Regions from separate parts of the Mesorhizobium sp. M6A.T.Ce.TU.016.01.1.1 genome, predicted to be linked through region 3. Evidence: predicted binding sites of a transcription regulator. Region 3 holds the regulator's gene; each other region holds the start of a gene.
The links. Region 3 encodes PhoB, which activates phosphate uptake and scavenging genes when phosphate is short. Its sites were predicted from a motif close to TGTCATNNANCTGTCAT; they were not measured.

Region 1: the regulator PhoB is predicted to act here: its motif matches at 2,557-2,573, upstream of EOC94_RS30450 (RNA degradosome polyphosphate kinase).
Region 2: the regulator PhoB is predicted to act here: its motif matches at 1,948-1,964, upstream of pstS (phosphate ABC transporter substrate-binding protein PstS).

Annotation. Positions count from the first base shown of each region.
Region 1 is NZ_RZTJ01000030.1:18,108-22,440, reverse strand. Features, by position in the region: gene ppx (exopolyphosphatase) at 1-192, opposite strand, end outside; gene EOC94_RS30450 (RNA degradosome polyphosphate kinase) at 192-2,393, opposite strand; gene EOC94_RS30445 (zinc-finger domain-containing protein) at 2,713-2,958, shown strand; gene EOC94_RS30440 (FAD-dependent monooxygenase) at 2,975-4,204, shown strand.
Region 2 is NZ_RZTJ01000011.1:843-5,175, reverse strand. Features, by position in the region: gene EOC94_RS19945 (DMT family transporter) at 1-758, shown strand, start outside; gene EOC94_RS19940 (2OG-Fe(II) oxygenase) at 914-1,657, shown strand; gene pstS (phosphate ABC transporter substrate-binding protein PstS) at 2,089-3,183, shown strand; gene EOC94_RS19930 (Na/Pi symporter) at 3,268-4,333, shown strand, end outside.
Region 3 is NZ_RZTJ01000001.1:412,435-416,767, forward strand. Features, by position in the region: gene pstA (phosphate ABC transporter permease PstA) at 1-256, shown strand, start outside; gene pstB (phosphate ABC transporter ATP-binding protein PstB) at 269-1,084, shown strand; gene phoU (phosphate signaling complex protein PhoU) at 1,120-1,827, shown strand; gene phoB (phosphate regulon transcriptional regulator PhoB) at 1,844-2,533, shown strand; gene EOC94_RS02165 (ROK family protein) at 2,568-3,815, opposite strand; gene xylF (D-xylose ABC transporter substrate-binding protein) at 4,083-4,333, shown strand, end outside.

The DNA of each region.
Region 1 (4,333 bases), on a different contig from region 3:
CACCGCCTCGGGGTCCAGCTTTCCGGTCGACACGATGCCGCGACCGAGGCCAGCCAGCATCTTTTCGTTGAACAGCGTGGTCGGCGAGCGCGCCAGCCCCTCATAGACGACAAGACGGATCGAGTTCGACCCGATGTCGATGATGGACAGCGGTCGGCGGTCCTGAAGCCGGCCCTGGGACGTTGAAATCATCAGCCGGTCGCTGCGCCGTTTTTCTTGCGGCGCTTGAACTGCGCGATGCGCTTGGGCGCATGCGATTTCAGCGCATCACCCCGTCCGGAAAGGCTCGGATTGGTCATGAAATATTCCTGCGCGTTGAACGGTTCCTCGCCCTCCTCAAGCACGGCGCGCCGGGAGGTTCCGTCAGCCAATACGTCGAAACTTTGCTGGTTGTCCATGATGTTGCCCAGCATGATCTGGCCGAGCACTTGTTCATGCACCGTTGGATTGGTGATCGGCACCATGGTTTCGACGCGGCGGTCGAGATTGCGCGGCATCAAATCGGCCGACGAGATGTAGACGACCGCCCCGTCCGACGGCAGTCCATGGCCGTTGCCGAAACAGTAGATGCGGCTGTGTTCGAGGAAGCGGCCGACGATCGACTTGACCCTTATGTTTTCCGACAGGCCCGGCACCTGGGGCCTCAGGCAGCAGATGCCGCGCACGACTAGATCGATCTCGACGCCGGCGCGGCTGGCGTCATAGAGCGCGTCGATGATGATCGGGTCGACCAGCGAATTCATCTTCATCCAGATGCGGGCCGGCCTGCCCTCCAGCGCATGAGCAATCTCGGCCGAAATGTGCTTGAGGATGCGCTTGCGCAGCGTGAAGGGCGAGATGGCCAGCCGCATCTCCTCGGTCGGCTCGGCGTAGCCGGTGATGAAGTTGAACAGCTGGGCGACATCGCGGGCGATCGTCGGATCGGTGGTGAAGAAGGACAGGTCGGTGTAGATGCGCGCGGTGACCGGGTGGTAGTTGCCGGTGCCGAGATGCACGTAGTTGCGCAGCTTGCCGTCCTCGCGCCGCACCACCAGCGACATTTTCGCATGGGTCTTCAGCTCGAGGAAGCCGAACACGACCTGAACGCCGGCGCGCTCGAGATCGCGGGCCCAGCGGATGTTGGCTTCCTCGTCGAAACGCGCCTTGAGCTCGACCAGCGCCGTCACCGACTTGCCGGCCTCGGCCGCGTCGACCAAGGCGCGCACGATCGGGCTGTCGTTCGAGGTGCGATAGAGCGTCTGCTTGATCGCCACCACTTCCGGATCGGCCATCGCCTGGCGCAGGAACTGCACCACCACATCGAAGGATTCGTAGGGGTGGTGAACGATGATGTCCTTCTCGCGTATAGCAGCGAAACAGTCACCGCCATGCTCGCGGATGCGCTCGGGAAAGCGCGGATTATAGGGCGTGAACTTGAGATCGTCGCGGGCGATGGCGACGATCTCGGAAATCTGGCTGAGCGCCAGCGGACCGGTGAGCACGCTGATGCGGCTCGACGAGACGCCAAGCTCGCCGGCGACGAACTCGCGCAGCTCGGCCGGCATCAGCTTGTCGAATTCGATGCGGATGACCGAGCCGCGGCGGCGGCGCTTCAGCGCCGTCTCGAACAGGCGCACGAGATCCTCGGACTCCTCCTCGACCTCGATGTCACTGTCGCGGATGATGCGGAACGTGCCGGAGCCCTTGACTTCGTAGCCGGGGAACAGCTTGCCGATATAGAGGCCGACCGCCTCTTCCAGTGGAATGAAGCGGACATGACGCTTGCGGTCCGGCAAGCGGATGAAGCGCTTCAGCGCCACCGGCAGACGCAACAGCGCACTCATCTCCTCGCCATTCCTGCGATGGCGCAGTTGCAGGGCCATCGAGAAGCCGAGATTGGGAATGAACGGGAACGGATGCGCCGGGTCGATCGAAAGCGGTGTGAGCACCGGAAAGACCTGCTCCTGGAAATGATCCTCGAGCCAGGTCTTCTCGTCCTTGGTCAGCGCATCGCGGCTGATGCTCTCGATGCCTTCCTTGTCGAGCAGCAGCATCAGCGCGGAAAGGCTATTCTGCTGATCCTCCTGCAGACGCTCGACCTCGCGCAGCAGCTGTTCCAGCTGTTGTTCGGGGGTGCGGCCGTCCGGGCTCTTCAGCGTGATGCCTTCGCGAACCTGGCCGGCGAGACCGGCGACGCGCACCATGAAGAACTCGTCGAGATTGGCGGCGGATATCGACAGGAAGCGGACACGCTCGAGCAGCGGATGATTGGCGTTCAGCGACTCCTCAAGGACGCGGCGGTTGAATTGCAGCCAGGAAAACTCGCGGTTGACGAAGCGGTCCGGGTTGCCGCCCTCTGGGCTCGCCACCTCGACAGTGGTGAATTCGCTCTGCACCGGCTTTAGTTCGTTCATGGTTCCTGCTCGTTTCGCACCCGCTGCCCAGAGCGTCACGCGTCGTTCCGGATGCGCAAAGGACGCTCTACCACTTTTAAGCTACGCATGATCCCCAGCGAAACCGAATTCGATTTTCGCGGCCATGCCTTAACCGGCTTAGCTTATCCTGTGACAGGCTTTTACGACAGTTTGATTTCATCGATCTTGCAAAGAGACAGCTTATGATCCAGATGCAATCCAGGTACAGCGCAGCGCGTCCTTTGGACGCGCAAAGGACGCGGTAGAATTTTGATTTTGCGCATGATCCGAGGTCATGCGGCAAATTTAGGAGACGACGATGGCAGGCGGTTCCATTCCCCATTTCCAGAACGATGCGGGCTATGCGGCGATCGACATCGGCGTCAAGGAATTCATGTGCACCGGCGCCAATCCGCCTTTCGACCATCCGCATGTGTTTCTCGACATGGGCGACGACAATGAAAAGGTCTGCCCCTATTGCTCGACGCTTTATCGCTATTCGCCAAAGCTGAAGGCGACGGAAACGCAGCCTGCGGGATGCCTGTATATCGACCAGGCCGCCTGACGCGCACGTCATCCCTATGGACGACACGCGGTCCGGGCAGGTCGTCATCGCCGGAGCCGGCGTCGCCGGACTGACTGCGGCGCTGGCATTTTCCGAGCGCGGCTATCTGGTGCGGCTGTTTGAGCAGGCGCCGCGCCTCGAAGCGGCCGGCGCCGGCATCCAGCTCTCACCCAACGCGACGCGCATCCTTCGCCAGCTCGGCGTGCTCGACCGGCTGTTGCCGGCGGCGGTGCGGCCGGAGGCGGTCGTGCTCAAGGACGCCGCCACGCTGCGCGAGCTGGCGCGGGTGCCGCTTGGCGAAGCAGCCGAAAGGCGCTGGCAGGCGCCCTATCTCGTCGCTCATCGGGCTGATCTGCAAGAGGCGCTGATGGCGCGCCTTGCCGAACAGCCGGACATCAGTCTCGTCACCGGAGCGCGCGTCGGCGGCGTCGCGGCAGGACCGCACCATACCACGGCAACAGTCGAGATTGCCGGCAAGACCATCGAAGCCGACGGCTTTCTGCTGATCGGTGCCGACGGCGTCTGGTCGGCGATCCGTGCCTTCGGCGGATTTGCCGCCCAAAGCCGGTTTTCGGGCGAGCTTGCCTGGCGCGCGACGGTCAGCGCAGACAGTGTCGCGGGAGAAGCCGTTGCGGCGGTTGGCGCCGCCAATTGCGTGACCGCCTTCCTGCATCCCGGCTTCCACCTCGTCGCCTATCCGGTCAGCAATGGCGCGGCGTTCAATCTGGCCGCCTTCACCAGGGGCGAGATCATCGCCGAGGGCTGGTCGGGCCACGCCGACCCCGAAATCCTCGTCGGCGCCATGCGTGGCACGGCGGCAGCACTGGCCCGGCTTGCCGAGGATGCCGGCCTGTGGACGGCATGGCCGATCCATACTGTTGACCAGGCACAGCCATGGACGACGCCCGCCGGTATCGCGCTGATCGGTGATGCGGCGCATGCGATGACGCCGTTTGCGGCGCAGGGCGCGGCGATGGCGGTCGAGGATGCCGCAACCCTTGCCGGCTTTATCGCCGCCTCGCCCGCCGATCCATGGGGCGCGCTTGCTGCCTGGGAAAAAATGCGGCGGCCGCGCATCGCCAAAGTCGCCCGCCGCGGCGCCGTCAACCGCTTTGCCTGGCACGCTTCCGGGCCGGTGGCGGTCGCGCGCAACCTGTTCCTGAAGCTGCGCTCGCCCGAAAAGCTCGCGGCGGATTTGGACTGGCTCTATGGCTGGCAGGCGCCGGACTCTGGCGATCGGCGATGAAAGCTCGATAGGCTGGCGGGACAGCGCCCCCCTCTGTCCTGCCGGACATCTCCCCCACTTTGGGGGGAGATCGGCCGCCACCTCGGCTTTCGCCAATCTCCAACGTTGCAGGATGAAGCGCAGCGCCGA
Region 2 (4,333 bases), on a different contig from region 3:
TGCTGCCGCTGATCGCCATCGAACCCCGGCGACCGCCAGGTGGCCTCTATCGCGCGAGCTTGGCAAGGGTCAGCGTGCTGTTTGCAATCGCGATCGTCCTGCAGCAGATCGGCTATCTCGGCACGTCGGTGGCGAATGCCAGCTTTCTGGTCAGCACGGCGACGGTTATGACGCCATTCGCGGCGTGGCTGCTCGTCGGCGAGCGTCTGACGGCTTCTGTCGGCCTCGCCGCCGGCCTGACGCTGGTCGGCGCGCTACTCTTGTCCGGCGGCATCGCCAGCTTCAACCAGGGCGATGTGGCGATCATGCTGTCGGCGGGCTGTTACGCGCTCTGGATGGTCGAGCTCGGTCGTCATGCGCAGACCTATGGACGCCCGTTCACCGCCATGGCGGCGCAGTTCCTTGGCGCGGCGGTGATCAGCCTGCCGCTCGGCTTCTTCCATGGCAATCTGTCGCCTGCCAATGCGTTCGATGCCTGGCCGCAACTGCTTGTGCTCGGCGTATTCTCTACAGCCGTCTGCTTCGGCATCCAGACGATTGCCCAGCGTTTCACCTCGGCCAGCCACGCGGCGGTAATCGTCAGCGCCGAAAGCGTGTTCGGCGCCCTGGGCGCGGCACTTTTCCTGGGCGAGCGGATGTCGTCCGCCGGCGTGCTTGGTGCTGCGATCATGCTCTGCGCCGTCCTGTTTCTCGCCACGTCAGGCGGCGGAACGACCGAGCCGGCGCCCGAGGAACCCGAACCTGCACGTCGCGGTTGAACCCAAGGATCGTTGGCGGTCGCTCCATCGAGCCGGTGGGACGCCGCTTGACGCTTCGTTCTGTGCGCAAAACCCCAGTTGGCAGGAAACGGGTGGTTCGCGCGCACTGTTTTACCCATCTCTGATGGCAGGACGAAGCCAGAGGAGGCAAAGCCATGACCATTCATTCGATAGGTTCGAAGGCAGCGGTCCGATCGGCGGAGACGCGCGTCGCCGCATATGATTGGCAGGCGTTGGCCGGGGAGATGAGCGGCTATGGCTGCGCGGTGATGGAAAAGCTGCTGACGCCGCAAGAATGCCGGGAGGTCGCCGGGCTTTACCCGGACGAGAGCCATTTCCGCAGCCATGTCCATATGGCGCGGCACGGCTTCGGCAAGGGCGAGTACCGCTATTTCCGCTATCCCTTGCCCGAGCTGATCGGCGGCTTGCGCACCGCGCTCTATCCGCGCCTCGCCGCGGTCGCCAACGACTGGAACGAGCGCATGGGCATCGCGCAGCGCTACCCGGACGAGCACGCCGCGTTCCTCAAGCAATGCCACGCCCAGGGCCAGACACGGCCGACGCCGCTGCTGCTGCAATATGGTCCCGGTGACTTCAACTGCCTGCATCAGGATCTCTACGGCGATCTTGCCTTCCCGCTGCAGGTGGCAATCCTGCTGTCCGAACCCGGCAAGGATTTCACCGGCGGCGAGTTCGTGCTGACCGAACAGCGCCCGCGCATGCAGAGCCGGGCCGAGGTGGTGCCGTTGCGCCAGGGCGATGCGGTCGCCTTCGCGGTGCACAATCGTCCGGTCCAGGGCAGCAAAGGCAGCTACCGCGTCAATCTCAGGCACGGCGTCAGTAGGCTTCGCTCCGGCATGCGCCATACCGTCGGCATCATCTTCCACGACGCGAAGTAGGGCTGCGTAGACTTCCTTCTCCCCTTCTCCCCTTGTGGGAGAAGGTGGATTGGCGCGCAGCGCCAAGACGGTTGAGGGGTGTTGGACGGAGCGCCGTCGTTGCCAAGCTGGAACACCCCTCATCCGTCGCCTTCGGCGACACCTTCTCCCACAAGGGGAGAAGGGTGAGCGCGAGGCGCAACGTTGGAGCCCAGTCCTTCGGACCCCAATTCTTCATAGGAGTCCGAGGAACGGGCGGGACAAGTGATCGCGGAAAATCCGAATAAAAAAGATTCGCCCCACAAGATCTCTGTCATCCAATTGTTAACCAAGGTTCATACGATGAGCAATGTTGTCTCTCGGCCGGTGTGTGTTCGCCGGGCGGACGACTGTTGATATCTGCCAAGACTGAAAAGTAGATTTTTATTTGCGCAGTATAGTCGGGGATCGCCATGATGTTTCCAGCAAGCTTTGCGTCACTTCGGCGCAAATGGCCGAAGATAACGGGATCAAGTGGCGCCATCGCGCTGGCTGTTGCCTTGATGATCGGGGCCGCTGCGCAGGCTGAGCCTATTCGCGGCGCTGGATCGACACTGGCTGCCCCGATCATCGGCAAATGGGCAACGGCCTACGAGAGCGCCCGCGCAGATGGCGGCGACTATATCTCGCCCGATTGGAAGGTCGACTATGAGATCGTCGGCTCGCTCGCCGGCGTCCTGCGTCTCGACCAGCCGGACATGGACTTTGCCGCGACGGATGCGCCGATCAACGCCGCCGACCTCAGGAAAGCCGGCCGCCAACAGTTTCCGATCGTGATGGGCGCCATCGCCGTCGTCATCAATCTCGACGGCATTGGCCCGGGAAGCCTTCGCCTGACGGGGCCGCTTCTGGCCGACATCTATCTGGGCAAGATCCAGTCATGGTCCGATCCCGCGATCAAGGCGGCGAATCCGGATCTGACGCTGCCCGATCTTAGGATCAGCGTTCTTCACCGTAAGGATGGGTCCGGCTCGACTTTTGTGTTCACGGAGTATCTGTCGGCGGTCAGCGACGAGTGGAAGAGCAAGTACGGCGCCAACACACTGATCTCGTGGCCGCTCGGCGCCGATGCCGAAGGCACGCAGAACCTCATTCGAGCCGTGCATGACACGAAGGGGGCGATCGCCTATGCCGAATCCGGCCAGGCGCAGCGCGCCAGCCTTTCCTACGCACTGATCGAGAACAAATCCGGCAAGTTCGTCAAGCCGGAGCCCGACGGCGTGCAGGCTGCTGCGACGTCCATCGACTGGGCGCAAACGACCGATTTCTTCGCTTCGCTGACCGATCGAGACGGAGATGCCGCCTATCCGATCAGCACGGCTGTGTTCGCGGTCGTTCAGGTCTCGGGCCGTTCGGAACATCGCTATCGCCGCGTGCACGACCTTTTCCGGCTCGCCTTCGCGCAGGGCGCCGGCGACGCCACCGCGCTCGGCTATGTGCCGCTGCCGAAGGCGCTCGTCGACCAGGTCGAACAATACTGGGCGAGCCAAGCGCCCGTCGGAAACTGAGCTGAAGAGCCAGGCTGCCTCGCGCAGCACCTGAACTGAACGTCATATCGCGCCGTGGTAACGGCTTGTTGGGGACTGCGTGACATGGACATAGATATCTTCAAGGACATCCTCGTGCCGGTGATCGGGGGGTTGGGCATCTTCATGCTCGGCCTCGACTTCATGGCAAACGGCATCCAGGCGCTTTCGGTCAACCGGATGCGCGCCTTTCTCGCCAAGGCCGCCGGAACGCCGATCAAGGGCGTGCTGGCAGGAACGCTGATCACCGGCGTCATCCAGTCGTCGACGGCGATGAGCGTCATGGTCGTCGGCCTGGTCAATGCCGGCGTCATCGCCTTGAGGCCGGCGATCAGCGTGATCATGGGCGCCAATATCGGCACCACGCTCGGCAACGGGCTCATCGCCCTGCCGCTCGGCCCGCTTGGATTGATCCTGGCCGGCGTGTTCTCGCTGGTCTACTGCTTCGCCAAAAGCGAAAAGGTCAAGAACATTGCGCTCGCCTGCATGGGCTTCGCGCTGATCTTCTATGGCCTCAACCTGATGACCGGCGGCCTGCGCCCGCTTCGCAACCTGCCCGAAGTCATGGCGCTGCTGCAAACGCTGACGGCCGACTCCTATGTCAACCTTCTCAAATGCGTGTTCATCGCCGCCGGCGTGACCGCCATGATCCATTCGTCCTCGGCGACGATCGGCATTGTGATGGGCCTTGGCGCCGCCGGCATTCTCGACTGGACGACGGCCGTCGCCTTCTCGCTCGGCGCCGATCTCGGCACCACGATCACCTCGTGGATGGCTTCGCTCAATCTTTCGAAGAACGCCAAGCGGACCGCTTACGCGCACATCTCGTTCAACATCATCGGCGTGTGCATCACCATCCCGCTGTTCTTCGTCTCCATGCAGGTCCTGGAATGGGCCATGCAGTTCTTCGGCGGCGATCCCGCCATCCCGGTGATCGTCGACGGCAAGGAGACCTTCCCCCTGGTGCCGGTCGCGGTCGGCCTCTACTCGACCTTCTTCAACATCTTCAATACATTGTTGCTGTTCCCGTTCATCGGTGTGTTCGAGCGGATTTTGTCGCGTGTCGGCCACACGGATGCCGATGACGCGGAGGATTTCTCGACGCCGAGATTCCTCGACCGCAAGCTGGCCG
Region 3 (4,333 bases):
CCTCGGAATGGCGCATGCGCTGGGTGAAACCGCGCCGTTGCTGATGATCGGCATGGTCGCCTTCATCGTCGACATTCCCGGTGGCTTCACCGATCCCGCGACGATCCTGCCGGTGCAGATATTCATGTGGGCCGATTTTCCTGAAGCGGGGTTCCAGCAGAAGACTTCGGCGGCGATTTTGATTTTGCTGGTGTTTTTGGTCATCATGAATGCCATCGCGGTGATACTGCGCAGGCGCTTCGAGCGGCGCTGGTAAGGAGTAGAGGATATGAACATCATGACGGAAGCCAGCGTCGAGCAGAAACTGAGTAGCGGAACCAACGAGCCTTCGATCAAGATGAAGGGCGAAAAGGTCTCCGTTCATTACGGCGAGAAGCGAGCTCTGTTCGACGTGGATCTCGATGTCCGCGAGAACCAGGTGACGGCGTTGATCGGCCCATCGGGCTGCGGCAAGTCGACCTTTCTGCGTTGCTTGAACCGAATGAACGACACGATCGACATCGCGCGGGTAAGCGGCAAGATCACGCTCGACAACGAGGATGTCTACGACCCGAAAATCGATGTCGTCGAGCTGCGAGCTCGCGTCGGCATGGTGTTCCAGAAGCCGAACCCGTTTCCGAAGTCGATCTACGAAAACGTCGCCTACGGTCCGCGCATTCACGGTCTGGCCAGGAGCAAGGCGGAGTTGGACGGCATCGTCGAATCGAGCCTGAAGAAGGCCGGCCTGTTCAACGAGGTCAAGGATCGCCTGCTCGAGTCGGGCACTGGCCTTTCCGGTGGCCAGCAGCAGCGCCTGTGCATTGCGCGCGCCATCGCTGTGTCACCGGAAGTGATCCTGATGGACGAGCCGTGTTCTGCGCTCGATCCGATCGCCACCGCCCGTGTCGAGGAACTGATTGACGAACTGCGCCAGAACTACACGATCGTCATCGTCACCCATTCGATGCAGCAGGCAGCGCGCGTGTCGCAGCGCACGGCGATGTTCCATCTCGGCTATCTGGTCGAGGAGGGCGCGACCGACAAGATGTTCACCAACCCCGACGACAAGCGCACCCAGGACTACATCACCGGCCGGTTCGGCTAAGCGGTCCGGCGAATTTCGAGCACGAGGACAGTATCATGGGTGAACATACCGTCGCATCTTTCGACGAGGAACTGGAGCACATCGACAGGCTGATCCGCGACATGGACGAGCTTGCCGCCGCGATGGTCGCAGCCTCGATCCGCGCGTTGCTCGCGTCAGATAATGCGATGGCGCAGCGCGTCGTCTCGGATGACGCCATCATGGATGCGCGGCAGCGTGAACTCGACGACAGCGCGATCACGCTGATCGCCAAGCGGCAGCCGATGGCGCAAGATCTGCGCGCCGTGGTTGGCGCAATCCGGATGGCCGGCGATCTCGAGCGCATCGGCGACCTAGCCAAGAACATAGCCAAGCGGGTCAGCGCCGTCGGGCAGAGCGCCACGCCGCGTAATCTCTCGCACGGTATCGACGCGATGGCGGATCTCGTTCTCGAGCAGCTCCGCGGCGTGGTCGAGCACTATGTGTCGCGCAACGCCGGCGCGTTGAAAGAGCTGCGCGCCGCCGACGAGAAGATCGACGTGAAATACACGGCGGTTTTTCGCGAACTCCTGACCTACATGATGGAGGATCCGCGCAACATCACCGCCTGCACGCATCTTCTGTTCTGCGCCAAGAATCTCGAGCGTATCGGCGATCATGTCACCAACATCGCCGAGAACGCCTACTATGTCGTGACCGGGCAGCAATTGCCGGCGGATCGGCCGAAGCTCGACGAAACGACGATGCCGGCGTCGGCGACATGACAGGGGTAACCGGCCGATGATCGCGCCGCGCATCATGGTGGTGGAGGACGAAGAGCCGCTGGGCGTCCTCCTTCGCTACAATCTGGAATCCGAAGGCTATCAGGTCGAGGTGGTGACGCGCGGCGACGAGGCCGAAATCCGGCTTCAGGAAAACGTGCCCGATCTTCTGGTGCTCGACTGGATGGTGCCGGCGGTTTCGGGCATCGAGCTTTGCCGTCGCCTTCGGGTGCGTCCCGAAACCGAGCGGCTGCCGATCATCATGCTGACCGCGCGCGGCGAGGAAAGCGACCGGGTGCGCGGCCTCTCGACCGGGGCCGACGACTATCTGGTCAAGCCGTTCTCGACACCGGAATTCATGGCCAGGGTCAAGGCGCTGCTGCGCCGCGCCAAGCCCGAAGTGCTGTCCAGCGTGCTGAAGGTCGGTGACATCATGCTCGATCGCGAATCGCACAGGGTCTATCGCAAGAAGAGCGAGATCCGGCTCGGGCCGACCGAATTCCGGCTGCTCGAATTCATGATGCGGCACCCGGGTCGGGTGTTCTCGCGCAGCCAGTTGCTCGACAATGTCTGGGGCGAGACGATCTACATCGACGAGCGCACGGTGGACGTCCATGTCGGCCGGCTGCGCAAGGCGGTCAACAATGGCCGCATGCCCGATGTCATCCGCACCATCCGCGGCGCGGGCTATGCGATCAGGGAAGACTGAACAGACTGCCTAAATTCAAGCTGCGTTCTTCCATTCAGGCCACGTGCTTCCTGGCCGTGCCGGACTTCCCTTGCGCGCCCGGCGCGAAAATCTCCTGGTCGACGAAGCTCAGCGCTCGCATGGCGCAGCCTTCGCGGATCAGCGGCAGCTCGTTCGGCTCAGTGTCGAAGGAAATCGAACCCGAATGCTGACCGCCGGCGGTCTGAGCGATGGCCTCGCGCAGGGCCGGCTCGATCAGGTCGAAGGCGGCAGCGCTGGCGCCGACCATGGCGACCGGCGCCGGATCGATCAACGCGAACAGGCTGCCGAGCCCGAAGCCGAGCGCTTCGCCGGCCTTGCGGTAGGCTTCGCGCTCGGGTCCGTCCGTCTGGCGCGCCCGGGCCGCCAGTGCCCGCATCTCGGCGTCGCTGACATCGGCGACCGGCTCGGCGTTCTCGCTCAACTGCCTTGCATTGCGCCAGATGGCGTAGTTGCCGGCATAGGCCTCGACGCAGCCGCGCCGCCCGCAGCGGCAAAGCGCGCCGCCCGGCCGGTGGATCATGTGGCCGAATTCGCCGCCTGAGGAATGGGTGCCGGTGAACAGTTCGCCCTTCAGCACCAGCCCCATGCCGATGCCGTGGGAGAGCAGGATGGCGATGAAATCGTCGCGGTAGCGATCCGGGTCGCGCCAGCGCAGCGCCACGGCCATCATGTTGCAGTCGTTCTCCATGATGGCCGGGATGCCGAACTCACGTTCCAGAATGTCGGCGAAGGCAATGTTCGTCTGCGGCGTGATCGGCGACCACAACATGGCGCGCGCATGGGAATCGGTGATGCCCTGGATCGCCAGCGCGATGCGGGCGACGCTTTGGACATCGAGATCGGGATCTTCGAGCCGGCGCCGGACGATGGCGACACATTCGTCGATCAGCTCGTCGCGCGACATGGTCAGCGTGTCCAGCCGGCGCTGTTCCTCGGCGACCACTTGTCCGGCATAATCGATGACGGCGACCGAAAGGAAATTCAGCGACAACACGACGGCCAACACCGCTGCCGCTTCCGGATTGAGGCTAAGGCCGACCTGCGGCCGGCCGCGTTTCAGCGAAACGGTCTCGCTCGCTTTGCTCTCGGTCAGGATGCCTTCCTGGATGAGGTCGGAAGAGATCGCCGATATGGTCGAATGGCTGAGGCCGGTGGTCGCGGCGATCTCGGTTCGCGACGGCTGGCCTGCCCGGCGTACGGCCGAAATCACCATCGCCCGGTTGCGCCGACGCAAATCGTCATGACGGATTCCAACCGACATCCTTTGCTTCCTCCCTCTTGCCGCGGCCGCTCATGAACCGGAAGCCGTCGGTAGCGTCCGACAAATACTGGCAGAAGCAGAAGGCCCTGTCATTGTTTATTCCGGGGCTCGAAAAAAGTCGGCAGGGACATCAAAATCCATCAGAATTGATGTTGACAGCGCTTCGGCGTTGGACCAGTATTTTTTCGAGGCTCGAAAAAATAGAGCCTTTGTGCCGGCCTTCGGGCCAGTTTGGTCGCGCCGTATCGCGGCGCAGGGAGGACTATCATGAAGAGATTCGCAGCCGCCATCCTGGCGGGGGTCGCCATGTCGCTGACGCTCGCGTCGGTCGCACAGGCGAAGGACAAGGTCATTGGCGTTTCGTGGTCGAACTTCCAGGAAGAGCGCTGGAAGACCGACGAAGCCGCCATGAAGACAGCGATCGAGGCCGCCGGCGACAAGTATATTTCCGCCGATGCGCAGTCCAATCCCGGCAAGCAGCTGACCGATGTCGAGAGCCTGATCTCGCAGGGCGCCAA